3 regions of the Streptomyces hawaiiensis genome follow, and region 2 is predicted to be linked to each of the others. Evidence: riboswitches for the same ligand, from Rfam matches in the RefSeq annotation. Region 2 holds a riboswitch; each other region holds the start of a gene.
The links. A riboswitch is a leader RNA that binds a small molecule or an ion and turns the genes downstream of it on or off. The one in region 2 is predicted to bind cobalamin.
Positions count from the first base shown of each region.

Region 1: linked by a shared signal. The riboswitch ahead of CEB94_RS06695 (ABC transporter substrate-binding protein) and the one ahead of CEB94_RS32525 ((2Fe-2S) ferredoxin domain-containing protein) in region 2 are both predicted to bind cobalamin.
Region 3: linked by a shared signal. The riboswitch ahead of CEB94_RS12405 (SCO2321 family membrane protein) and the one ahead of CEB94_RS32525 ((2Fe-2S) ferredoxin domain-containing protein) in region 2 are both predicted to bind cobalamin.

Region 1 is NZ_CP021978.1:1,448,275-1,455,906, forward strand. It holds gene CEB94_RS06675 (SixA phosphatase family protein) at 1-189, opposite strand, end outside; gene CEB94_RS06680 (hypothetical protein) at 186-902, opposite strand; gene CEB94_RS06685 (ABC transporter ATP-binding protein) at 1,006-1,803, opposite strand; gene CEB94_RS06690 (FecCD family ABC transporter permease) at 1,800-2,852, opposite strand; gene CEB94_RS06695 (ABC transporter substrate-binding protein) at 2,849-3,865, opposite strand; cobalamin riboswitch at 3,935-4,121, opposite strand; gene CEB94_RS06700 (CoA-binding protein) at 4,202-4,630, shown strand; gene CEB94_RS06705 (APC family permease) at 4,762-6,366, shown strand; gene CEB94_RS06710 (4-hydroxybenzoate 3-monooxygenase) at 6,389-7,612, shown strand; gene CEB94_RS06715 (ArsR/SmtB family transcription factor) at 7,624-7,632, opposite strand, start outside.
Region 2 is NZ_CP021978.1:7,083,262-7,090,893, reverse strand. It holds gene CEB94_RS32535 (APC family permease) at 1-1,276, shown strand, start outside; gene CEB94_RS32530 (universal stress protein) at 1,279-1,695, shown strand; gene CEB94_RS32525 ((2Fe-2S) ferredoxin domain-containing protein) at 1,690-2,061, opposite strand; cobalamin riboswitch at 2,108-2,286, opposite strand; gene CEB94_RS32520 (IucA/IucC family protein) at 2,276-3,814, opposite strand; gene CEB94_RS32515 (IucA/IucC family protein) at 3,916-5,409, shown strand; gene CEB94_RS32510 (VWA domain-containing protein) at 5,454-6,719, shown strand; gene CEB94_RS32505 (hypothetical protein) at 6,719-7,510, shown strand; gene CEB94_RS32500 (winged helix-turn-helix transcriptional regulator) at 7,563-7,632, opposite strand, start outside.
Region 3 is NZ_CP021978.1:2,683,025-2,690,656, reverse strand. It holds gene CEB94_RS12425 (ECF transporter S component) at 1-498, opposite strand, end outside; gene CEB94_RS12420 (ABC transporter ATP-binding protein) at 495-2,147, opposite strand; gene CEB94_RS12415 (energy-coupling factor transporter transmembrane component T) at 2,144-3,235, opposite strand; gene CEB94_RS12410 (SCO2322 family protein) at 3,228-3,866, opposite strand; gene CEB94_RS12405 (SCO2321 family membrane protein) at 3,863-5,068, opposite strand; cobalamin riboswitch at 5,142-5,319, opposite strand; gene CEB94_RS12400 (phosphotransferase) at 5,602-6,282, shown strand; gene CEB94_RS12395 (SAM-dependent methyltransferase) at 6,317-7,132, shown strand; gene CEB94_RS12390 (helix-turn-helix domain-containing protein) at 7,136-7,632, opposite strand, start outside.

The sequences.
Region 1 (7,632 bases), 5.6 Mb from region 2:
GGTGGAGCACAGCGCGAGGTCCGGCAGGAGGTCCGCGTCGGCCAGGGCCCGCCCGGCTGCGGGGGCGTCCCGGCGGCCGCGCGGGGCGAGAGGACGTTCGTGGTCGGCGACGTCCAGGGGCCAGGCGGACTTGGCGTGCCGCAGCACGACCAGGCGGCGCTGCGGGCCTGCTCCGGCGCGTTCGATCACGACGGGGATCCCAGGTCGCGGGTGAGGTCGAGGCCGAGGAGCCGGTCGGCGTAGGCGTACGTCTCGAACCGGGCGCCGTCGGGCAGGTCCGGCTCGGTCTCGACCTGACGGAGCACGTCCAGCACCCGGGGCACGTCCAGGTCGTCCTCCCAGGCGTCGCGCAGCCGCCCCCGCACGGCGTCGGGAATCGGCCGTGAGGGCTGCCGTGCCCAGCGGGCGACCGCACCGCGCCAGCGGGCGAGGGTGGCGCGGGCGTCGTCGAGTCGGGCCGCCTCCAGCCGGACGGGGGCGCTGTGGTGACGGGAGATCAGGGCGAGGCGCAGGGCGGCGGGGTCGCAGTGGTCCGTCGGGCCCGGCTCGACCGGCGCGACGGCGATCCGTACCCCGTCGGCCACCGCCCCGCCCTCGGCGGTGACATGGACGACCTGGGCCTCGCCCAGGCCCGCACCGACGTCGGGGCTGTCCTCGAAAGGGCGGATGCCGAGCGTCGCGGCGCCCGCGCGCAGCTCCGGCTGCCGCCGGCCGCCGGTCAGCAGGGCCCAGACCGGTGTGCCGCCGAGTTCCAGGGTCCGCACGAGCAGGTCCCCGACGAGCAGCACCCGCAGGTTCGTCGTGTCGGAGCCGGGCGCGTGCACCACGACACGGGTCAGGCCCCGGCGGGCCGGGGCGGGGTCGACCGGCTCACGGGTTCGGGCGTCGATGATGCGCAGCACGAGGTGAGCGTAGGCGGGCGGGCGGGCACGCGCAGGCAGGTGCGGCGTTTTCCGGCCACCGTGGCGACAATCGCCCCACCAATGGCGTGCCCGGCCGCTCCTGTCAGGCCAGCGTGCCCAGGAACCGCACATGGGGCCGCCCCTCGGGCCCTTCGCGGCTGACGGCGGCCCGCACCCCGTACACCTCGGCGATGAGCTCGGCCGTGAGGACGTCCTCGGGGGTGCCTCCCGCCACGACCCGCCCCGCGGACAGTACGACGACCCGATCGCAGTACATCGCCGCGAGGTTGAGGTCGTGCAGGGCGACGACGGTCGTGACCGGCAGGCCTGTGACCAGGGTGAGCAGGTCGAGCTGGTGGTGGATGTCGAGGTGGTTGGTGGGTTCGTCGAGGAGGAGTTCGCGGGGTTCCTGGGCGAGCGCGCGGGCGATCTGCACCCGCTGGCGTTCGCCGCCCGAGAGGGTGTGCCAGAGTCGGCCGGAGCGGCCGTCGAGGCCCGTGCGCTCCAGGGCGGCGCGCACGGCCCGCTCGTCGTCCGCGCAGGCGGGTGTCCAGGCGCGGCGGTGCGGGACGCGACCCAGCCGCACAATGTCCTCGACCGTCAACTCCACCTGGGTGTCCGACTGTTGCTCGACGACGGCGAGGCGGCGTGCGACCGTGCGGCGGGGCAGGTCGCCCAGCGGTGTGCCGTCGAGGGTGACGACTCCGGAGGTCGGCGTGAGCAGCCCGGCCAGCAGCCGCAGCAGCGTGGACTTGCCGGAGCCGTTGGGACCGAGGACGCCGACCGTGGAGCCGGTCTCCGGGGCGAGGGCGACGCCGTCCAGGATGAGACGCCCGCCGGCACTGCGGCTGACCCGGTCGGCCCGCAGCCCCGCCCCCGCCGTCGCCCCCGCGCCGCTCACCGCGCCCTCCGCGTCCGGTACAGCACCGCCACGAACGCCGGCACCCCGATCAGCGACGTCACGACCCCCACCGGAACCTCCTGCGGATCGAGGACCGTTCGGGCCAGGGTGTCCACCCATACGAGGAACACCGCCCCCGCGAGGGCGGTGACCGGCAGCAGCCGCGTGTGCCCGGGGCCGGTCAGGGCCCGGGCGGCGTGCGGCAGGACCAGTCCGACGAAGCCGATCGCCCCGGCCGAGCTGACCAGCGCGGCGGTGAGCAGGGCCGTGACGCACAGCAGCACCAGGCGGGTGCGGGCGACGGACACCCCGAGCGCGGCCGCCGCGTCCTGCCCGAAGGCGAAGGCGTCGAGGGTACGGGCGTACGACAGGCACACCACGAGCGCCACGGCCAGCACCGCCAGGCACAGCCATACGTCGGTCCAGCCGGCGCCGCCGAGTGAGCCGAGGAGCCAGAACAGCACACCGCGGGTGGTCTCGGCGTCGGCGGAGGTCATCACGACGAAGGAGGTGAGCGCGGAGAAGAGCTGCATGGCGGCGACGCCCGCGAGGACCACCCGGTCGGTGGTGCCGCCGAGGGTGTGGCTGAGCAGCAGCACCAGCGCGAAGGACAGCAGGGCGCCGAGGAACGCGCCCGCCGACACCGAGAGGGCACCGCCACCCGCGCCGAGCACGACCACGAGGACCGCTCCGGTGGAGGCGCCCGAGGACACCCCGAGTACGAAGGGGTCGGCGAGCGGGTTGCGCAGCAGCGACTGCATCACCGCCCCGCACACGGCGAGTCCGGCTCCGCACACGGCCGCGAGCAGGGTGCGCGGCAGTCGCAGCTGCCAGACGATCCCGTCCCGGATCGGCGTCAGCTGCGAGCTGCCGAGGCCGAGGTGGGCGGCCACGACGGACCACACGTCACCGACGCGGAGGTCGGCGGGACCGATGGTGAGGGCCACCGCGACGGACGCGGCGAGCGCGACGGCCCCGGCCGCCCCCAGGGCGAGTCCGGCCCCGCGCCGGGGCCGGACCCCGGCATCCGGCGGACCTTGGGCGGTCACTTCACCAGCCCGGACCGGCGCAGCCCGGCGGCCACCTGCTCCACGCCCTCGACGGTGCGGATGGTCGGGTTCATGGCCTGCCCGCTGAGCAGCACGTACCGCTTGTGCCGGACGGCGTCCATGTTCCTGGTGACCGGGTTGGACTCCAGGAAGGCGATCTTCTTCGCGGCCGACTCGGCGGTCTGCGACTTACGGGTCAGGTCGCCGATGACGAGGACGTCGGGGTCGCGGTCGGCGACCGTCTCCCAGTTGACCTGCGGCCACTCCTCGTGTGTGTCGTCGAAGACGTTCTTCGCGCCGAGGGCCCGGGTGATGATGCCGGGCGCTCCGCAACAGCCCGCCATGTAGGGCGACTCGGAGTTCGCGAACCAGTAGAGGAGGGTGACGTCGGAGGCGTCGATGCCCGCCGTGGCCTTCTTCATGCGCTGCCGGAGGGAGGACACGAGCGCGTCGCCGCGACCCTTCACTCCGAACACGGTCGCGAGGTCACATACTTCGCCGTAGACGGTGTCGATGCCCAGAGCCTTGTCGCGTGCGCCGTCACCGCCGCCCGAGTTGTCCTTGCCCGCGCAGTCGGACGGGGAGACGTAGGTGGGGACGCCGAGCTTCTCGAACTGCTCGCGGGTGGCGACGCCGCCCTTGCCGAGGGTGGAGACGAACGACGCGGCGACGAAGTCGGGCTCGGCGTCCAGGACGCGTTCGAAGGACGGGGTGTTGTCGGCGATGCGCGGCACCTCGGCGTCGGCCTTCTCCAGCCCCTTCATCACGGGGTCGGTCCAGGTGGCCGTGCCCGCGAGGCGGTCGGCCAGGCCGAGGGAGAGCAGGATCTCGGTGGTGCCCTGGTTGAGGGACACGGCGTGCCGCGGCGCGGCCGCGACGCGGACCTCGTGCCCGCAGTTGGAGAGTGTGACGGCGGCCTTCGCGTCGGTGGCCTCGGCGCCCCCGCAGCCGGTCAGGAGCAGGGAGCCGGCCGCGAGCAGGGCAGCGGCACGGGCGGGTGGAGCGAGGGGCACGGGAACCAGTCCTCAGTCGTCGAGGGCCCATTCGCGGAGCCCGGTCGTACGGTGCTCCCCCGCCGCGTGCGGCCGCGGGGGCCGCCAGCAGGTCTTCGGACTCGGGTTCACCCGGTGCGGGACGCCTTCCCGGACGACCGAGTCGTCCAGTGGCCGAGGCCCCGCCCGTCCCCCTCACCGCTGCGCGTCAGTTCCGGATTCGCACCGGATTCCCTGACCCACGTACATGGGTTCGACTGGCCTCGGCAAGCTATCACGGAGGCGCCCGGGAATCACCGCGCACTCCGCGTCGTTGCCGGGAGAGCAGTTCGTCCACGACTCCCGAGGAGGCCGCCGGTGTACGGCGACGAGGCAGCGGTCCGCAGGATCCTCACCGAGCTCGGCGACACCTGGGCCGTGGTGGGCCTGTCGTCGAACGAGCAGCGGGCGGCGTACGGCGTCGCGGCCGTGCTCCAGCGCTTCGGCAAGCGCGTCGTGCCGGTGCATCCGAAGGCGGAGACGGTGCACGGGGAGAAGGGGTACGCGAGCCTGGCGGACATCCCCTTCGACGTGGACGTCGTCGACGTGTTCGTGAACAGCGACCTCGCCGGGGCCGTCGCGGACGAGGCGGCCGCCAAGGGCGCGAAGGCCGTCTGGTTCCAGCTCGGCGTCATCGACGAGGGGGCGTACGACCGGGCCCGCGCGGCGGGGCTGGAGATGGTGATGGACCGCTGCCCGGCGATCGAGATCCCACGGCTGTCTCATCACCGCGTACAGGAATCCTGAAGCGTTTCCCACGAAACACCCGCGCCCGGTCAAGGCTGCACAACTGGTCTTCTTCCGCCGGCTGACCGATTCCTAACCTGAGGCCTCTTGCTCCGGACTCTTCGAGTTCACTGATGAGAGGCCCCGCATTCATGGAAAGAAACGGCCTGCGCCGGGATGTCGGGCTGATCGGGCTCATGTGGGCGTCGGTCGGGTCCATCATCGGCTCGGGCTGGTTGTACGGCGCCGAGAAGGCCGTCGTGGCGGCCGGCCCCGCGGCGATCCTGTCCTGGCTGATCGGCGCCGTTGCGATCGTGCTGCTGGCCCTGGTGCACGCGGAACTCGGCGGCATGTTCCCGGTCGCGGGCGGCACGGCCCGTTATCCGCACTACGCGTTCGGCGGGCTGGCCGGCATGTCCTTCGGCTGGTTCTCCTGGCTCCAGGCGGCGACGGTGGCCCCGATCGAGGTCGAGGCCATGATCGGCTACGCCGGACACTGGCACTGGGCGCGGGGCTTCCAGCACGCGAAGGACGGGACGCTGACGACGAGCGGCTTCGTCGTCGCCGTCGCGCTGATGGCCGTGTTCGTCGTCGTCAACTTCCTCGGCGTGCGGATCCTGGCCCACACCAACAGCGCCGCCACCTGGTGGAAGGTGGCCGTGCCGCTGGCCGCGATCTTCATCATCGCGGCCGGCAACTTCCACCCGGGCAACTTCACCGAGCACGGCTTCGCCCCGTTCGGGGCCCACGGGGTGCTGAGCGCCGTCAGTTCCAGCGGCATCATCTTCGCCCTGCTGGGCTTCGAGCAGGCGATCCAGCTGGCGGGCGAGAGCCGCGACCCGCAGCGGGACCTGCCGCGCGCCACGATCGGCTCGGTCGCCATCGGGGCGGCCATCTACGTCCTGCTCCAGGTCGTCTTCATCGCCGCCCTGCCGCTGAGCTCCTTCGCGCACGGCTGGACCAAGCTCGACTACCCCGGCATCAGCGGCCCGTGGGCGGGCCTGGCGACCGTGGTGGGCCTCGGCTGGCTGAGCGTGGTGCTGTACCTGGACGCGGTGGTCTCCCCCGGCGGCACCGGCCTGATCTACACGACGGCCACGTCCCGCGTCTCCTACGGGCTGGCCCGCAACGGCTACGCGCCGAAGCTCTTCGCCCGCACCGACGCGCGCGGTGTGCCGTGGTTCGGGCTGATCGTGTCCTTCGTGACCGGCGTGGTCTGCTTCCTGCCGTTCCCGAGCTGGCAGCAGCTGGTCAGCTTCATCACCTCGGCGAGCGTGCTGATGTACGCGGGCGCCCCGCTGGCCTACGGCGTCTTCGCGGACCGGCTGCCGCACCGGGCGCGCCCCTACCGCCTGCCCGCCGGGAAGGTCCTCTCGCCGCTGTCGTTCGTGGTGGCCAACCTCATCATCTACTGGTCCACCTGGGACACCCTGTGGCGGCTCGGCGTGGCCATCGTCCTCGGCTACGTCCTGCTCGGCGGCTACGCCTGGTACGCCACCCGCAAGGGTCTGCCCGACGCGCCCCGCCTCGACTTCAAGGCCGCCCAGTGGCTGCCCGTCTACCTGCTGGGCATGGGCGTCATCTCCTGGCAGGGCGGCTTCGGCGGCCAGGGGCACCTCGGACTGTGGTGGGACATCCTGGTCGTCGCGGTGTTCTCGCTGGCGATCTACTACTGGGCCCGGGCCTGCGCCTCCCCGTCCGGGGAGATCGAGCGAAGCATCGAGGAGGTGACGGTCGAGGAGGTGCCCGTCCACTGAGACCGGCCTCCATAATGTGCGCATGACCCACGCCTTTCCGCCCGCGGACTCCGGCGCCCCGCAACGCTTCCCAGTCGTTGTCGTGGGTGCCGGTCCCGCGGGTCTGACGGTCGGCAACATCCTGCGGGCCGCGTCCGTGGACTGCCTGGTGCTGGAGACCGAGACCCGGGAGTTCATCGAACAGCGGCCCCGGGCCGGGGTCATCGAGGAATGGGCCGTACGCGGCTTGGAGAAGCGGGGTCTCGCCCGCAATCTGCTGGACAGCGCGGAACTGCACACGGCCTGCGAGTTCCGCTTCGTCGGGGAGCGTTATCGGTTCCCGTACGGCGAGCTGACGGGCAGCCACCACTTCGTCTACCCGCAGCCGTTGCTGGTGACGGACCTGGTGCGCGAGTACGCCGATGTCCGGGGCGGCCGGATCCGCTTCGGCGTCCGGGACGTGCGGGTCCAGGACCTCGGCACCGACCGGCCGTCGGTGTCGTACACCTGCCCCGAGACGGGTGAACGCCACGTCGTGCACTGCGACTTCGTCGCCGGGTGCGACGGGGCACGCGGAGTGACCCGGGCCTCGCTCCCGCCCGAGCGGGTCCGGATCGCGCGGCACGACTACGGCATCGGCTGGCTGGCCCTGCTCGCCGAGGCGCCGCCGTCCGCCGACTGCGTGCTGTTCGGCTGCCACGCGCGCGGCTTCGCCGGACAGATGCCCCGCAGTCCGCAGGTGACCCGCTACTACCTCCAGTGCCCGCCGGGCGACGACCCGGAGAACTGGCCGCACGAACGCGTCTGGTCGGAGCTCCAGGAACGGCTCGGGGCGGCCGGTGTGCCGCCGCTGACCGAGGGCCGGCTGATCGAGAAGCGCGTACTGGACATGCACGATTACGTGGTCGAGCCGATGGTGCACGGCCGGCTCTACCTCGCCGGGGACGCGGCCCATCTGGTCGCCCCCATCGCCGCCAAGGGCATGAACCTCGCCCTGCACGACGCCTTCCTGCTCGGCGACGCCCTGGTCGCCCGGCTGACCACCGGCGACGGCAGCGGCCTCGACGGCTACGCGCAGGCGTGTCTGCGGCGCGTGTGGGACTACCAGGAGTTCTCGCAGTGGCTGTCCGAGGTGTACCACGGCACGGCGGCGGGCGACCCCTTCCGCGCGGGCACCACGCTCGCCCGGCTGCGCCGCCTGTTCACCTCGCCCGCGGCGGCCGCCGCCTTCGCCGAGCAGTACCTCGGGACGGCGGCGCGTCACTGAGCGGGCCGTACTCAGTCGTG
Region 2 (7,632 bases):
CCTCAACAAGGTCGACCAGGACTGCGGCACGACGTTCTCCTGGGTCACCCGGGCCATGGGGCCCTGGGCGGGCTGGCTGGGCGGCTGGGCCATCGCGATGACGGGCGTCCTGGTCGTCGGGTCGCTCGCGGACGTCGCCGTGACGTTCTTCCTGCTGGCCGTCGGCCTGGACAGCTGGGCCGACGACGACGTGCTGCGCCAGGTCCTGACGGTGCTGCTCATCCTGGTGATGACGGCCGTCTGCGTGATCGGCACCGAGCTGTCGGCCAAGGTGCAGAACGTCCTCATCCTGGCGCAGGTCATCTGCCTGCTCGCCTTCGCCGTGGTGGCGCTCTACCGCGTCTACGCCGACACCGGCACCCTCGACGCCATCGATCCGAAGTTCGGCTGGCTCGAGCCGTTCGGGGCCGGCGGAGCGTCACTGACCGCGTCGCTGCTGCTGGGTGTGTTCATCTACTGGGGGTGGGAGTCGGCGGTCAACCTCACCGAGGAGGTCGAGGACTCGGCCACCGCCCCCGGCAAGGCGGCCGTCTGGTCGACGGTGCTGCTGCTGGTGACCTACCTCGCGGTCGCCTTCGCGGTCGTGGGCTACGCCGGAACGGACTACCTCGCCGAGAACGCGGCGGAGGAGGAGTTCATCTTCGCCCTGCTCGCCGAGGAGGCCATGGGCGGCTGGGACTGGGTCGTGCTGCTGGCGGTCTCGACGTCCGCGCTCGCCTCCACGCAGACGACGATCATCCCGGCGTCGCGCACGGGCCTGTCCATGGCACGCCGGCACGCGCTGCCCGCGCACTTCGGCCGCATCCACCCGCGGTTCCGCACCCCCGACGTGAGCACCTGGTGGGTCGCCGGCATCGCCATCGCCTGGTACCTCGTCCTCTACCACGTCAGTGAGAACGCCCTCTTCGACTCCCTCACCGCCCTGTCCCTGCTGATCGCCTTCTACTACGCGCTCACGGGCCTGGCCTGCGCGGTCTACTACCGCCGCCAGCTGACCCGCAGCGTCCGCAACTTCTTCCTGATCGGCCTCGGCCCGCTGATCGGTGCGGGGCTGCTGGCGTGGTTGCTGGTGGAATCCGTGGCGGACATGTCCGACCCCGACAACTCCTACAGCGGTGTCTCGTGGTTCGGCCTCGGCCCGCCGCTCGTCATCGGGATCGGGATCATCGTCGCGGGCGTCGTCCTCATGGTCGTGTGGCGGCTGATGGCGCCCGCCTTCTGGTCGGAACACCCGAGCGTGGTCGACCCGGACCTCGTCGACGGCAAGGAGTCCTGAAGATGTCGGTGGTCCTCGGCTACGACGAGTCCCCGGGCGCCCTGAGCGCACTGCGCGTCGCCATCGAGGTGGCGACCGCGTACGACGAACCCCTGGTGATCGTCTACGGCGTCGCCGCGCCCGGCGTCACGGGCGAGGAGTACGGCGCTCATCACGAGGCCGTCCGCGAGGCCGGCAACACCGCGCTCGGTCACGCGCTGCGGGTGGCCGACGAGGCCGGTGTGCGGACGTCGGTGGAACTCGTCGACGAGCGGCCCGCGCAGGCGCTGATCGACGCCGCGGCCCGCCACGAGGCCAGGGTCATCGTGGTGGGCACATGGGGCGAGAGCCCGGTGCGGGGCGCACTGCTGGGCTCGACACCGCACAAGCTGCTGCATCTGTCGACCGTGCCCGTGCTGTGCGTGCCGGCCGCGTCATGAGCCGTCGGCGCGGCGTCGCGCGAGCGGTGTGAAGACGTACAGGCCGAGGATGTCGGGCAGGGGGGCGATGCCGGGACCGCCCTCCCGCACCCAGGAGACGACGTCCTCGGTGGCGGCCGGGTCGTTGACCAGTCCGAGCCACACCGGCCGGCCTCCGGCGCCCCGGCCCTCCGCTGACGGCTGGACGACGATGACGTTGGCCTGGTCGCAGACGTCGAGGCAGTCGGAGACCCGTACCGGTGCCGCCGTGCGCAGACGCTGGGTCTGGGCGGCGTGATCGACGCCGGTCACCTTGGGGCTGCCGCAGCAGCAGTCCCGGCAGACGACGATGCGGCACGGAAGCCCTCCGGCCGGCGTTGCGGACATGCCGCACCTTCCCTCTCTCCGGGGAGATCCGCCCCGGTGGTCCGTCGAGGAGGCGACCGCGTGAGTCTCCTGGCTCTCGGGTCGATGCCGCTCCCGGCCTTCCCACCCGTGCGCGGGCAGTGGCCTGTCGGGACCGGCTCGCCGATCACAGTGGCGGGACCGCGCCGGATTCACACCGGCTTCCTCGTTCCGCCGTCGCCTTGTTCGCCGGCCATCATTCCATGCGGCCGGCCCTGAGCGGGTTGGGCAGCGGCAGGTAGTGGGCGGCGGCGCCGTCCGCGCCCGTCCAGCGCAGCAGCAGGTTCGTCTTGGCCGGCAGTGTGGGTGAGGCGAGCAGGGCGGGGATCTCCGGCAGGTCGTGGCGGGCGAGTTCGCGGCGGGCGGCGGGCCAGGGGTCGAACCCGGGGTGCCGTTCGGTGAGGGCGCCGGCGATCTCCATGAGGTGATTGACGACCAGGCAGTACACGAGCCGCTCCCAGCCGGCCCGCCGCGTCACCTCCGGCAGCAGCTTCACGCCCTCGGCGTCCCGGTACAGGGCCTGCACCGGCAGGCCGTCGGCGTCCACGGCGACCAGGGTGTTCTGCAGGTGAGCCTCGATGACGACGCCGTGTTCGGCGAACGCCGCCAGCACCGGGGGCACGACCCGGGCCAGGTACGCCGCCCACCAGGCCCCCGGGTCGACGGCGCGGTCGAGCGGATGGCCGTCGAAGCCCTCGACGAGCCCGGCGGCGAGCAGCGGGGTCGCGCCGGGCAGGAGGCGGTCGCCGAAGCCGTCGCGGACGAGGACGGCGAGGGCCTCGAAGGCGAAGTCGGCGGTGCGGTACCCGCGGTCGGCCAGCCACGCCGGGGGCCCGTCGAACGTCTCGAATGCGGAGCGGACGGCCGCGTCGGTCCGGGGCAGGGCGAGCAGGTCGTGGCGCCACAGCCGGCGGATGTCGTTGGTGATGCGCACGTCCAGGCTGAACTTCAGGAAGAGGTCGTGCTCGGGTGTGTAGAGCGTGCGGATCGCGGCCGTGGGCCAGGTGTCGAAGGCGGTCGCGCCGAGCCGGACCAGCCTGCCGTCGGCGAAGGCGGCGGCGAGCTCCGGGGCGGCCAGGTCCAGCTGCCAGGGGTGGGCGGGGAGCAGGCGGTAGCCGGGCGGGGCCGTGCCGAGGGCGTCGAGGGCGCGGGTGTCGCCCTCCTCGACGACGGTGTCCTCGCGCAGCCCGAGCAGGGCCATCGGGAAACGGGCGTACGCCTCGGGTGCGTACGGCAGCCAGCCGGCGGCGGGGCCGCCCCCGCGCGCCTTGGGGGCCGGGTGGTGGGTGTGGCCGGTGAGGAGAGACTGCTCGGAGCGCAGGTAGAGGTCCTCGGGTGGGGTGGCCCGGGCGCGGGCGGCGAGCAGGGCGGCCACGGCGTCCCGGCTGTCGAGCATCTCGGTGGGCAGTTCGTGGTTGGACAGCCCGGTGTGGCGGCGCAGTTCCTCGGCGACGAGCTTGACCAGCTCGGTGTGACCGACGCGGTGCCAGGCGCCGTCGACCTCGACCTCCGGTCCGGCGGGCCGGCGCGTTCCGCGCACCCGCAGCAGCCGGTTGCCGCCGGGCAGACGGTAGATCCGGTGTCCGCCCTCCTGGCGGACCGGCCGGGCCACTTCTCGCAGCAGGCAGTTCAGCAGGGGCACGGCGGCGTACGCGTCGGCGAGGCCGGTGGCCGTGTCGTCACCGTGGGCCGAGTCGTCGTCGGCGGGCGGGGGCATGAGGTCCACGCGTTCCACTCGTCCCTACGGTCCTTCCAGCGTTCCGGGCGGAGATGATCAGTATGTCGGTCGTCGCCATTCCGCTGTGACGCCCCTATTCGTACCCGAGGAGCCCGCCCGTGCACCGTCCCCCCTCCGCCGAGACCGAGGTCGCCGACGAGCTGTCCGTCGTACGGCCCGGCCTTCTGGCGCGGTACGAGGCCGAACTGCCCGGCGCCCGGGCGGCCGTGCTGTCCCGGCTGTGGCGTGGTCTGGCCCATGATCCGCTGCCCTGGGTCACCCGCCGGGAGCGGGGCCGGGACGGATTGACGCTGTCCCTGTCCGACGGCCGCCGCCTGCACGGCCCCCGGCCGGATCCGTACGCGACCGGCGCGTACGTCACCGTCGTGCGGCTCGGCGAGGCGGCGTACGCGGATCCGGCGCGGCTGATGACGGACCTCGCGGTAGCGCACTCCGCTTCCTTCGCCTCCGAACTCGGGCACAGCGTGGCCTCCTTGGCGCTGTCGCGAGCGGGGCAGGATGCCGGTCGGGGCGACTGGCCGGAGAGCGACTGGGCGTGGGAGCAGCGGATCGTCGACGGGCATCCGTTCCATCCGACGTGCCGGTCCCGCCCCGGCTTCTCGGTGGCCGAGCAGCTCGCCTACGGGCCCGAGCACCGGCCGGTCGTGGAGCTCGGGCTGGTGCCGGTCCCGGCGCAGGAGTGCCTGGTCACGGGGGTGTGGCCGGGCGAGCTGCGGGACGGGGGGCGGGTGATGCTGCCGGTGCATCCGTGGCAGGCGGCGCATGTGCTGAAGCGGGCGTGCGAGGAGCGGCGCCCCGCGCATCCGCTGATGTCCCTGCGGACGCTGGCCCTGCCCGGCGGGCCGCATGTGAAGACCTCGCTGAGCGCCCGGCTGACGTCCTCGGTGCGGGACATCTCCCTGCCCTCGGTGGCCGCGTCGGCGGTCCTGTCGGACTTCGCCGCGACACCGGCGGCGCGCACGGACGGCCTGTTGCACGTCACCCGCACCCTGGGCGCGGCGGCGGCCGGCTCCCCCGACTTCGCGGCGGTCCTGCGGGAGTCGCCGCAGACGTACGCGGGCAGCGGCGAACGGGTCCTGCCGGTGGCCGCGCTCGCCACCACCGGTCTCCCCCGCTCCCCGGCCTGGCTGTCCGGCTTCGCGCGTCTCACCCTCACCGTCGGGCTGCGGCTGCTGGAGCTGGGCGTGGCCCTGGAGGCGCACGGCCAGAACCTCCTGGTGGTTCTCTCGGCGGCGGGTGATCCGCTGCGGCTGGTCTACCGCGACCTGGCCGACATCCGCGTCAGCCCGGTTCGCCTGGCCCGGCACGGCATCAAGGTGCCCGACCTGCCCGCCCGTATGGTCACGGACGACGAACGCGCGCTGCGTCGCAAGCTGTTCGGCTCGCTCGTGGCGGGTGCGCTGGCCGGCACGGCGGGGTCGGGCCCGGCGCTCGGAGCGGCGCTGGAGACGGCCGTACGGGACCTGCCGCGCACCCCCGACCTCGCGGCCCTGCGTGCGGATCCCCTGCCCACGAAGGCGCTGACGCTGATGCGGCTCTCGCCGCGAACGCCCGGGGACCAGTGGGCGCAACTGCCCAATCCGCTTCTGTGAGCCCCGTTTTGGAGCCGGAGCCGGGTGATCAATAGGATCCGGCGATGATCACAAGAACACGGCTGGTGGCAGGGGTCTGTGCCCTGCTCGCCGCGCTGACGGCCGGGCTCGCCTTCCCGGCCGGAGCGGCCGCCGGTGAACCCACGGGCCAGGACGCCCCCAAGGTCGACCTCGTCCTCGATGTGAGCGGCTCGATGCGGGCCCGGGACATCGACGGCCAGTCGCGGATGGCCGCCGCGAAGCAGGCGTTCAACGAGGTGCTCGACGCGACGCCCGAGGAGGTCGAACTCGGCATCCGCACCCTCGGCGCGAACTACCCGGGGGACGACCGGAAGACGGGCTGCAAGGACACCGCGCAGCTCTACCCGGTCGGCCCGCTCGACCGCACCGAGGCCAAGACGGCCGTCGCCACCCTCACCCCGACGGGCTGGACGCCGATCGGCCCGGCCCTGCTGAAGGCGGCCGGCGACCTGGACGGCGGCGACGGCTCCAAGCGCATCGTGCTGATCAGCGACGGCGAGGACACCTGCGCCCCGCTCGACCCGTGCGAGGTGGCCCGTGAGATAGCGGCCAAGGGCATCGGTCTGACCATCGACACCCTGGGCCTGGTGCCCACCGCCAAGCTGAGCCGGCAGCTGAGCTGCATCGCCGAGGCCACCGGCGGCACCTACACCTCGGTCGAGCACCAGGACGAACTGACCGACCGGGTCAACCAGTTGGTGGACCGGGCGGCCGACCCGGTGGTGACGCCGGTACCGGCGGAGGGCGCCGACCGGTGTGCGGGGGCGCCGACGCTGAAGTCGGGCCTGTACACCGACCGGGAGGAGTTCGGGCAGCAGCGCTGGTACCGGGTGGACGTGCGGCCGGGCCAGGAGCTGCGCGCCTCGGTGAGCGTCGCGGCGGACCGGGCCGTGAACCCCGGCTACGGCGTGCTCGTGCGGGCCATCACCTCGAAGGGCCGCGAGATCGTGCGCGGCGAGGCGGCGGGCAACGGCCGTACCGACGTGATCTCGACGGGCCTGCGCTATCCGAAGGCCGACAGCGACGACGAGGACGCTCCCGCCGAGGCGGTCTGCCTCGCCGTCTCGCACTCCTTCTCGGCGGCCTCCGGCGTGAAGGCCACGCCCGGTCTGCCGCTGGAGCTGACGGTGGACGTCGTGGACGCCCCGAGCCAGGCGGGCGATGTGGCCGCCTTCGGCCTCGGCCGCGGCTGGTGGCTGCTCGGCGTGCTGATCCTCACCGGCTTCCTCGCCGGTCTCGTCTGGGGCTGGCTGTCGCGCTGGCGGGTCGCGGTCTGGAGGACCAACTGATGCGAGTGATAGAAGCGTTGAGCGCGGCATTGCTGACCCTGGGCCTCGCGGCCGCTCCGGCGGCGGCCGACGCCTCGCCGAGTCCGTCGCAGAACGACTCGTCGGCACCCACGCAGGCGGGTACGTCGTTCCGTACGGCGACGGAGATCGAGCAGGGGCAGTCGGCCACGGCGAGCGGCTCCACCGGCGACTACCTGTACTGGTCGTTCCCCTCGGACACCGGGCAGCGCCCCACGGTCAAGGCGACGGTGAAGCTCCCGCAGACCCACGCGCCCCAGACCTGGCAGATCGACGTCTACGACGGTCTGCGCCGCCGCCAGGCCTGCCAGTACGGGGCGCAGACGCGCACCGCGGCGGCGGACGTCTCCTCCGTGGAACTGGCCTGCGTGCTGCGCACGGTCCGCGCCTGGTCGGAGCCGTGGGCCGATGACCCGCTGCCGGGCACGTACTACATCCGGCTGACGGCCACCGGCGTCGCCACCGCCGACCTCGGTCTCCCGGTCGGCGGTGAAGTGCGGGTGGACTCCAGGGACATCGGCGGATCCGCGGCGGTGGACGGCTCGCTCGCCGAGCCGCTGGTGCCGGGGATCGCCTCGAAGCCCGAGGAGGAGCGGGAGAACGCGGCGGTGCTGGCCGGTCTCGAACCCGAGGACGGCTGGGCGTCCGGCTGGTGGTCGGACCGGTGGGTGTGGACCGCGTTCGGCGGGATCCTGACCGCGCTGGCGGGTGTCGGCGGGTACGCGCTGACGCGCGGGACGGGACGGCCGGCCCGGGTACCGCCGGACGCCTGACCGACCCTCACCTGATCGGCCCTCAGAAGGCCCGCTGACCGCGGGCCTTCTCTCATGTCTCGCGCAGCGCCTTGGCGAGCGTGCCCTCGCCGCTCACCTCGACCCGCCCCTCGCGCACGGCG
Region 3 (7,632 bases), 4.4 Mb from region 2:
GCCCGCACCCATCGCGAACCAGCCCATCGCCAGCATCTGGAACGGCAGCCACGGCCCGACCCCGCCCGTGAGCAGGGCGGACGCGAACATCGTCACCGAACCGAGAACGAACCCGAAGCCCGGGCCCAGCACCCGGCCGCTCAGCACCATCAGGAAGAACATCGGCTCGATACCGGCGGTACCGGCGCCGATCGGCCGCAGGGCCGCTCCCGTGGCGGCCAGCACGCCGAGCATCGCGACCGCCTTCGGGCCGAGACCGGACTCCGAGATCGCCGCGGCCACGACCGCCACGAGCAGCACCAGCAGGCCCGCGAAGAGCCAGGGCGCGTCCTGCGCGTGCGCGCTGAGCCGCGAGGTGGGCGGGGCGAGGAAGGGCCAGGTGAACCCGGCGACACCCACCGCGCTGACCAGGGCGAGGGCGGTGAGTGAGCGGGGGCCGAGGCGGACGGCCCGGGCCTGCTTCTGGGGGTGCGTGCGGGTGGTCGCCGGGAGACTCATCGGCCGGTCTCCTGGAGGGCCGCGCGGACCTGGGTGACCGTGAGCCAGTGCTGGGGCGCCAGGATCTTGGTGACCTGCGGGGCGAAGGACGGCGAGGAGACGACGATGTCGGCCGTCGGCCCGTCCGCGATCACCTCTCCGTCGGCCAGCAGCACCACCCGGTGGGCGAGCTCGGCCGCGAGTTCCACGTCGTGCGTGGCCAGGACGATGGCGTGCCCCTCGGCGGCCAGCGCGCGCAGCACCGCGACCAGCCGGGCCTTCGCCGCGTAGTCCAGGCCCCGGGTCGGCTCGTCCAGCAGGAGCAGCGGGGGCCGGGCGGTCAGCACGACGGCCAGGGCGAGCGCGAGCCGCTGCCCTTCGGAGAGGTCGCGGGGGTGGGTGTCGTCGGTGACGCCGGGCAGCAGCTCGGTGACCAGGGCCCGGCAGGTGCCGGGGGGCGCGCCGGCGTCCTGGTCGGCCGCCGCGCACTCGGCGGCGACGGTGTCGGCGTAGAGCAGGTCGCGCGGCTCCTGGGGGACCAGGCCGACCTTGCGGACGAGGTCCTTCGGCGCGGTGCGGTGGGGTGTGGCTTCGCCGAGACGGACGGTTCCGGAGCTGGGCTTGACGAGGCCGACCAGGGCGTTGAGCAGAGTGGATTTTCCGGCGCCGTTGCGGCCCATGAGGGCGATCGTCTCGCCGGGGGTGACGGTGAGGTCGATGTGGCTCAGGGCTTGGACGCGGCCGCGGAGTACTGAGAGGGCTCGTACCGCGCCTATGGGCGTGGCGGGTGCGGAGTGCCGCAGGGCGCGGGGCGTCTGTGGCTGATCGCGCAGTTCCCCGCGCCCCTTGGGGACGGGTCCCAGCCGTCGCTTCAGATCTCCTGCCCTGCGACGGGCGTCGCGGACGGTCAGGGGCAAGGGGGACCAGCCCGCCAGGCGGCCCAGGGCCACCACCGGTGGGTACACCGGGGACACGGCCATCACCTCGGCCGGGGGGCCCAGGACCGGGGCCGCGCCCGGGCCGGGCAGGAGGACGACCTGGTCGGCGTACTGGATGACGCGTTCCAGGCGGTGTTCGGCCATGAGGACCGTCGTGCCGAGGTCGTGCACGAGCCGCTGGAGGACGGCCAGCACCTCCTCGGCGGCCGCCGGGTCTAGCGCGGAGGTCGGCTCGTCCAGGACGAGGACGCTCGGGTGCGGGGTGAGGACCGAGCCGATCGCGACGCGCTGCTGCTGGCCGCCGGAGAGCGTGGCGATCGGCCGGTCGCGCAGGCCGGCGAGGCCCAGCAGGTCGAGTGTCTCCTCCACGCGGCGCCGCATCACGTCCGGGGCGATGCCCAGCGACTCCATGCCGTAGGCGAGTTCGTCCTCGACGGTGTCGGTGACGAAGTGGGAGAGCGGGTCCTGGCCGACCGTGCCCACGACGTCGGCCAGTTCGCGCGGCTTGTGGGTGCGGGTGTCGCGTCCGGCGACCATGACCCGGCCGCGCAGGGTGCCCCCGGTGAAGTGCGGGACGAGTCCGCCGACCGCGCCCAGGACGGTGGACTTGCCGACGCCGGACGGGCCCGCCAGCAGCACGAGTTCACCTTCCGGGACCTCGAAGTCGATGCCCCGGACGGTGGGTTCGACGGCACCGTCGTAGGTCACGGAGACATCCTCGAAACGGATCACGACGGCTCCTCGGGATCGGGGGCGACGAACGCCGGCAGCAGGCCGAGGAGTACGGCAGCGGCCGGCCAGAGGGGGAGGGTGGGGGCGACCAGCGGGACCACGCCCGGGTTCAGGGCCGCGGGGTCACGGGCCGCGGCGAGGGCGAGCAGGGCCGCGACCGCGACGCCGGAGGCGACGACCAGCCAGGCGCGCACGTCCCAGCGGTCCGGGCGGTAGCGGGTGCGCAGGGACCGGCGGCCGCCGAGTCTCAGACCCGCGAGGGCGGCTGTGAGACCCGCGAGGAGTACGGGGAGGCCGTACGTGGCGCCTTCGGCCGTGAGGAGGCCGTACGTTCCCGCGCAGACTCCGAGCAGGCCGCCGAGGGTGAGGGCGGCGGTGGTACGGCGTACGGCGGGCGGGACCTGGGCGGTTCGGCCGTAGCCGCGGGCGTCCATCGCGGCGGCGAGGGAGACGGAGCGCTCCAGCGCGCCCTCCAGGACCGGGAGCCCCACGTGCAGCAGGCCCCTGACGCCCTTGTCCGGGCGCCCGCGCAGGCGGCGGGCGGCGCGCAGGCGCTGGACGTCGGCGATGAGACTCGGGGCGAAGGTGAGGGCGACGACGACCGCGACGCCCATCTCGTACAGGGCGCCCGGGAGGGACTTGAGGAGGCGGGAGGGGTTGGCGAGGGCGTTCGCGGCGCCCACGCAGATGAGGAGCGTGGCCAGCCGCAGACCGTCGTACAGGGCGAAGGTGAGGGCTTCCGCGGTCACCTCGCCGCCGAGGCGGATGCCCTGGGCCCAGGCGGGGAGGGGGACTTCGGGGAGTGTGAGGAGGGTGTGCGTGCCGGGGATGGGGGAACCGAGGACCGTCGCGAAGAGCAGACGGACGAGGATCACGGCAAGGGCGAGTTTGACGAAGGCGCCGTAGGAGCGGGACCAGGGGGTGTCGGGGCGGCGGGCGGCCACGACGTAGGCGGAGACCGCGATGAGGAGGGCGAGGAGCAGGGGATTGGTGGTGCGGGTGGCCGCGGTGCCGAGGGACAGCGCCCAGAGCCACCAGGCGCCGGGGTGCAGTTGCGCCCGGTGCCGGCCCCGGGTGCCGCTACCCACGCCGTCGTACCTGCCAGACGGCCGCCCCGCCCAGGACCACCACCACGGCGACACCCGCCAGCAGGCCCAGGGACGGGCCGTCGTCCGAGGGGGTCTTCTTCTCCGCTGCCGGCTTCTGCTGCTGCGTCTCCTTCGGTGAGACCTGTTCGCCGCAGCCCTTCTCCGGGTAGCCCGAGATCGCGCACAGCAGGGCGTTGGTGTCGTAGCGCAGCGGCTTGGCCACCGCCGCCAGGGCCTCGGCCGTCGTCGCGTCGGGGGAGACCCGGGCGCAGGCCGTGCGGGCGGCGGGAGGGGTTTCGCCCTCGGGGCCGTCCGACGGTGTGCCGAAGTCGATGACCAGGGCCACTCGTTTCCTGCCGTCCTGCGCGGGCGTCTTCGCACAGATCGTCGCGAAGTCGGCCTCGCCGCGTGGCCGGGTCGCGTCCGCCGAGTCCTCGCTCACCGCGAAGCGGAAGCCCTGGACGTCGCCGTCCGAGGGGCGGGCCAGGGACGGGCCCTGGGTGGCGTAGACCCAGTGGCCGCCGTCGCGCTCCCAGAACGACCAGTACCGGTAACCGGCGGCCTGGGCCTGGCCCGCGCCCGCGCACAGCAGGAGCGAGGCCAGGAGGAGGAGAACGGCCCGGCGGATCACAGCTGCCGCTGCTTCTTGCGGCCGGTGAACAGGAACCCGATGCCGATTCCGGCGACGAGACAGACGCCGACGTACCACCAGACCCCGAAGAAGTCGCCGGAGTCCTCCTTCTCGTCCGAGGCCTTGGTCTTCTCGGCCGTCTGCGGGGCCGGGCCCGTCGCGTTGAGCTGCTTGACGAGGTCCGCGCCGCCGAAGTCGCGCGGGTTCGTGCCCGTCGCGTGGGCGGCGAAGATCAGCTGGGCGTAGGCGGCCGGACCGCTCTGCGCGGCCCAGGACGCGGAGTTCTTCTCCAGCCACCGCACGGACTTCTCCGCCTGCGCGGTGTCCCCCCGCGCGGCGAGCGCGACGACCGCGTCGGCGGTGTTGCCGAAGTCGGGCTGCGGCTCGGCACCGGCCAGGGCGGACATGAGGTGGTGGTCGTCCTCGGCGAGGGCTGAGGTGAGGTAGCTCGCGCCGTTCGCCGCCGCCTGCTGTGGCGTTGCGGCCTTCGCGCAGGCCGCGTCGGACTTCTCGCCGGGCTTGACGACCATGCCCTTGCCCAGCGCGCCGAGCACACCGGCCGCCGTGGCGTCCGCGTTGGCGGCGAGGTCGCCCTTCTTGTCCGGCTGGAACGCGAAGGCGCCGTCGCCGTCCCCGTCGCAGGGCAGGGCGAGCTTCAGCAGCGCGTCGTAGGGCGACTTGCCGTCCTTGTCGACCCCGTCCGGCTTCTCGCCCGCGGCGGCGAGCGCGCCGACGACGATCGACGTCGAGTTGGTGTCGCTGGCCCCGCCGGGCGAGTAGCCCCAGCCGCCGTCCTTGTTCTGTACGGACTTCAGCCAGTCGACGGCCTTGCCGGTGGTGTCGTCGTGCCCGCCGAGCGCGGTGAGGGCCTGCACGGCGGCGGACGTGGCGTTGGTGTCCAGCATCGTCTTGGCGTCGCACGCGGCGGCGGGGTCGGGGCGGTAGGAGGCGAAGCCGCCGTCCGGGCACTGCTGGCGCACCAGCCACCGCACGGACTTCGCCGCCGGCTTCACACCCACCGTGTCCTGCGCGAGCAGCGCGAGCGACTGGCGCCAGACGCCGTCGAACTTGGGGTCCGTGTCGCCGTACAGGGCGGAGGGGAACGCCTGGGAGGGCGACGGGGACGGGTCGGCGGCGGCCGGGGTGGCGGCGCCGATCACGGCGACGGCGGCAAGGACCGCGGCGCTGCGGCGGACGTTCATGATCGGCGGGTGCCTCTCCCTGTGGGGGAGCCGGGCAGCACGGGCACCCCCGGGCGGCTCGGCTCCGTATACCTCGACGGTGCCGTGCACGGCGGGCTGCCGGGCACGTGAGCCGGTCACGAAACCGTACGAAGCGATCCGGCTCACCGCCGCGGCGGGCGGTTCACGGTTGCGGGTCAGCGCCGGAATTGCACCGGCTTCCCCCCGTACGGTGTGATGACGACCCGCTTACTGTACCTGGGCGCGGAAAACCGGCCGAGGGGCCGGGTTGGGTGGGGTGGCTTCGCTTCGTGTGGGTGGAGGTGCCGGGGTGGCTTCGCTTCTGTCGGCCTGGGCGGCGGGGTGGCTTCGCTTCATGTCGGCCTGAGTGGCGGGCGGCGGGGTGGCTTCGCTTCATGTCGGCCGGTGCCGGGCGGCGGGGCGGCTTCGGTTCGAGCCGGCGCGGCCAGGTGGGCAGGGGCCTCGCTCCGTGTCTGGCGGCAGGGGCTTCGTCTCGTCGGCTGGGCGCCGGGGCCGCGGGGTAGCTTCGCCCCATGCCGACCACACCACCACCGGGAAAGCTGCTCGGCTCCGGGCGACGGGCCGATGTGTATGTGATCGACGAGGCGTGGGTGCTGCGCCGGGAGCGCGGCGGCGGGGGTGACGCTGCGGCCGAGGGGGCGGTGATGGCACATGTGCGTGCCCACGGCTATCCGGCGCCCCGGGTCCGCCCGACCGGTTCGCGCACCGACCTGGTGATGGAGCGGCTCTCCGGCCCGACCATGCTCCAGGCCTGCCTGGCGGGCAGCTTGGACGTGGCGGAGGCGGGCTCAATCCTCGCCCGGCTGCTGCGCGACCTCCACGCCGTCCCCGCCCTGCGCTCCACCGACCCCTCCGTCCGCATCCTCCACCTGGACCTGCACCCGGAGAACGTGATCCTCACCCCCGGCGGCCCCCGTGTCATCGACTGGTCCGACGCGGTGGAGGGCGACCCGGGCCTGGACTGGGCGGCGACCGCGGTGATCCTCGCGCAGGCCGCTGTCGCCGGCGACAGCCTCTCCGCGCCTGCCGGCGCCATGCTGACCGCCCTCCTGGCCGGTCCGTCCCCTCTCACGCGCCCGGCCCTGGCCGAGGCCCTGCGCCGCCGGGGCGCCAGTCCGACGATGAGCCAGGTGGAGGTCGAACTCCTGGGCCGCGCAGAGGAGTTGATCCTCTCCAGGGCGTGGAGCGGCTAACGTGGGGCCCCCGACCACACACGCAGGAGCGTCCATGACCGACCAGGTGGAGAACCCCGAGCAGGAGCCGTTCCCCAAGATCGACACCTCGGTGCCGCACTCGGCCCGGATCTGGAACTACTGGCTGGGCGGGAAGGACAACTACGAAGTCGACCGGGTGGCCGGTGACGCGTTCCGCGAGGTCTTCCCCGGCATCGAGACCGGCGCCCGCGCCGCCCGCTACTTCCTCGCCCGTGCCGTGCGCCACCTGGCCGCCGAAGAGGGCATCCGCCAGTTCCTGGACATCGGCACCGGCCTGCCCAACGTGGACAACACCCACCAGATCGCCCAGCGGGTGGCCCCGGAGAGCCGGATCGTCTACGTCGACAACGACCCGCTGGTGCTGGCCCACGCCCGCGCGCTGCTCACCAGCACGACGGAAGGCGTCACCAACTACGTCGACGCCGACCTGCGCGAGCCCGGCGCGATCGTCCGGGAAGCCGGGAAGACCCTCGACTTCGACCGGCCCGTCGCCCTCATGCTGATGGGCATCCTGGGCCACATCGAGGACCACGACGAGGCCCGCTCGATCGTGCGGCAGCTGGTGGACGCCCTGCCTCCCGGCAGCTACCTCGTGCAGTACGACTCCACCGACACCAGCGAGGAGTACGTCAGGGCCATCGAGCAGTACAACGACGGTGGTTCGATCCCGTACATCCTGCGCAGCCCCGAGCAGATCGCGCGCTACTTCGACGGTCTGGAGCTGCTCGAACCGGGCGTGGCCTCCTGCTCGCGCTGGCGTCCCGACGCGGCGGCCCTGGGCCTTCCCGCCGAGGTCCACCAGTACGGCGGCGTCGCCCGCAAGCGCTGACGCTCAGGTCTCCTGGAGGATGCGGTGCAGGATGGTCGGAGTCTCGTCCGGCGACTCGGCTTCGACCACCAGCCGGTTCATGGCATCCCAGTAGCACTCGATGTCGGCCGGCCGGTCGGGGTAGAGGGCGGTGGTGAGCTGCTCCAGGTAGACCACGTCGGGCAACTGCCCGCCGGGCAGCCGCAGAATGGTGACCGGACCGCCCTCCGCGGCGTGGGCGCCGGTGAGGAACGGCAGGATCTGCACCGTGACGTGCGGGAGCCGGCAGATCTCGATGAGATGCCTGAGCTGGTCCCGCATCACACCGACACCGCCGACCGGGCGGCGCAGCGCCGCCTCGTCGATCACGGCCCACAGCCGGGTCGCCGGCTGTCGGCGCAGGATCCGCTGGCGGGTCATCCGTAGCGCGACCCGGCGGTCGATCTCCGCCGCACCGGCGTCCGGGTGGGCGAGCCGGAGGTCGGCCCGGGCGTAGTCGGCGCTCTGCAGCAGGCCGGGGA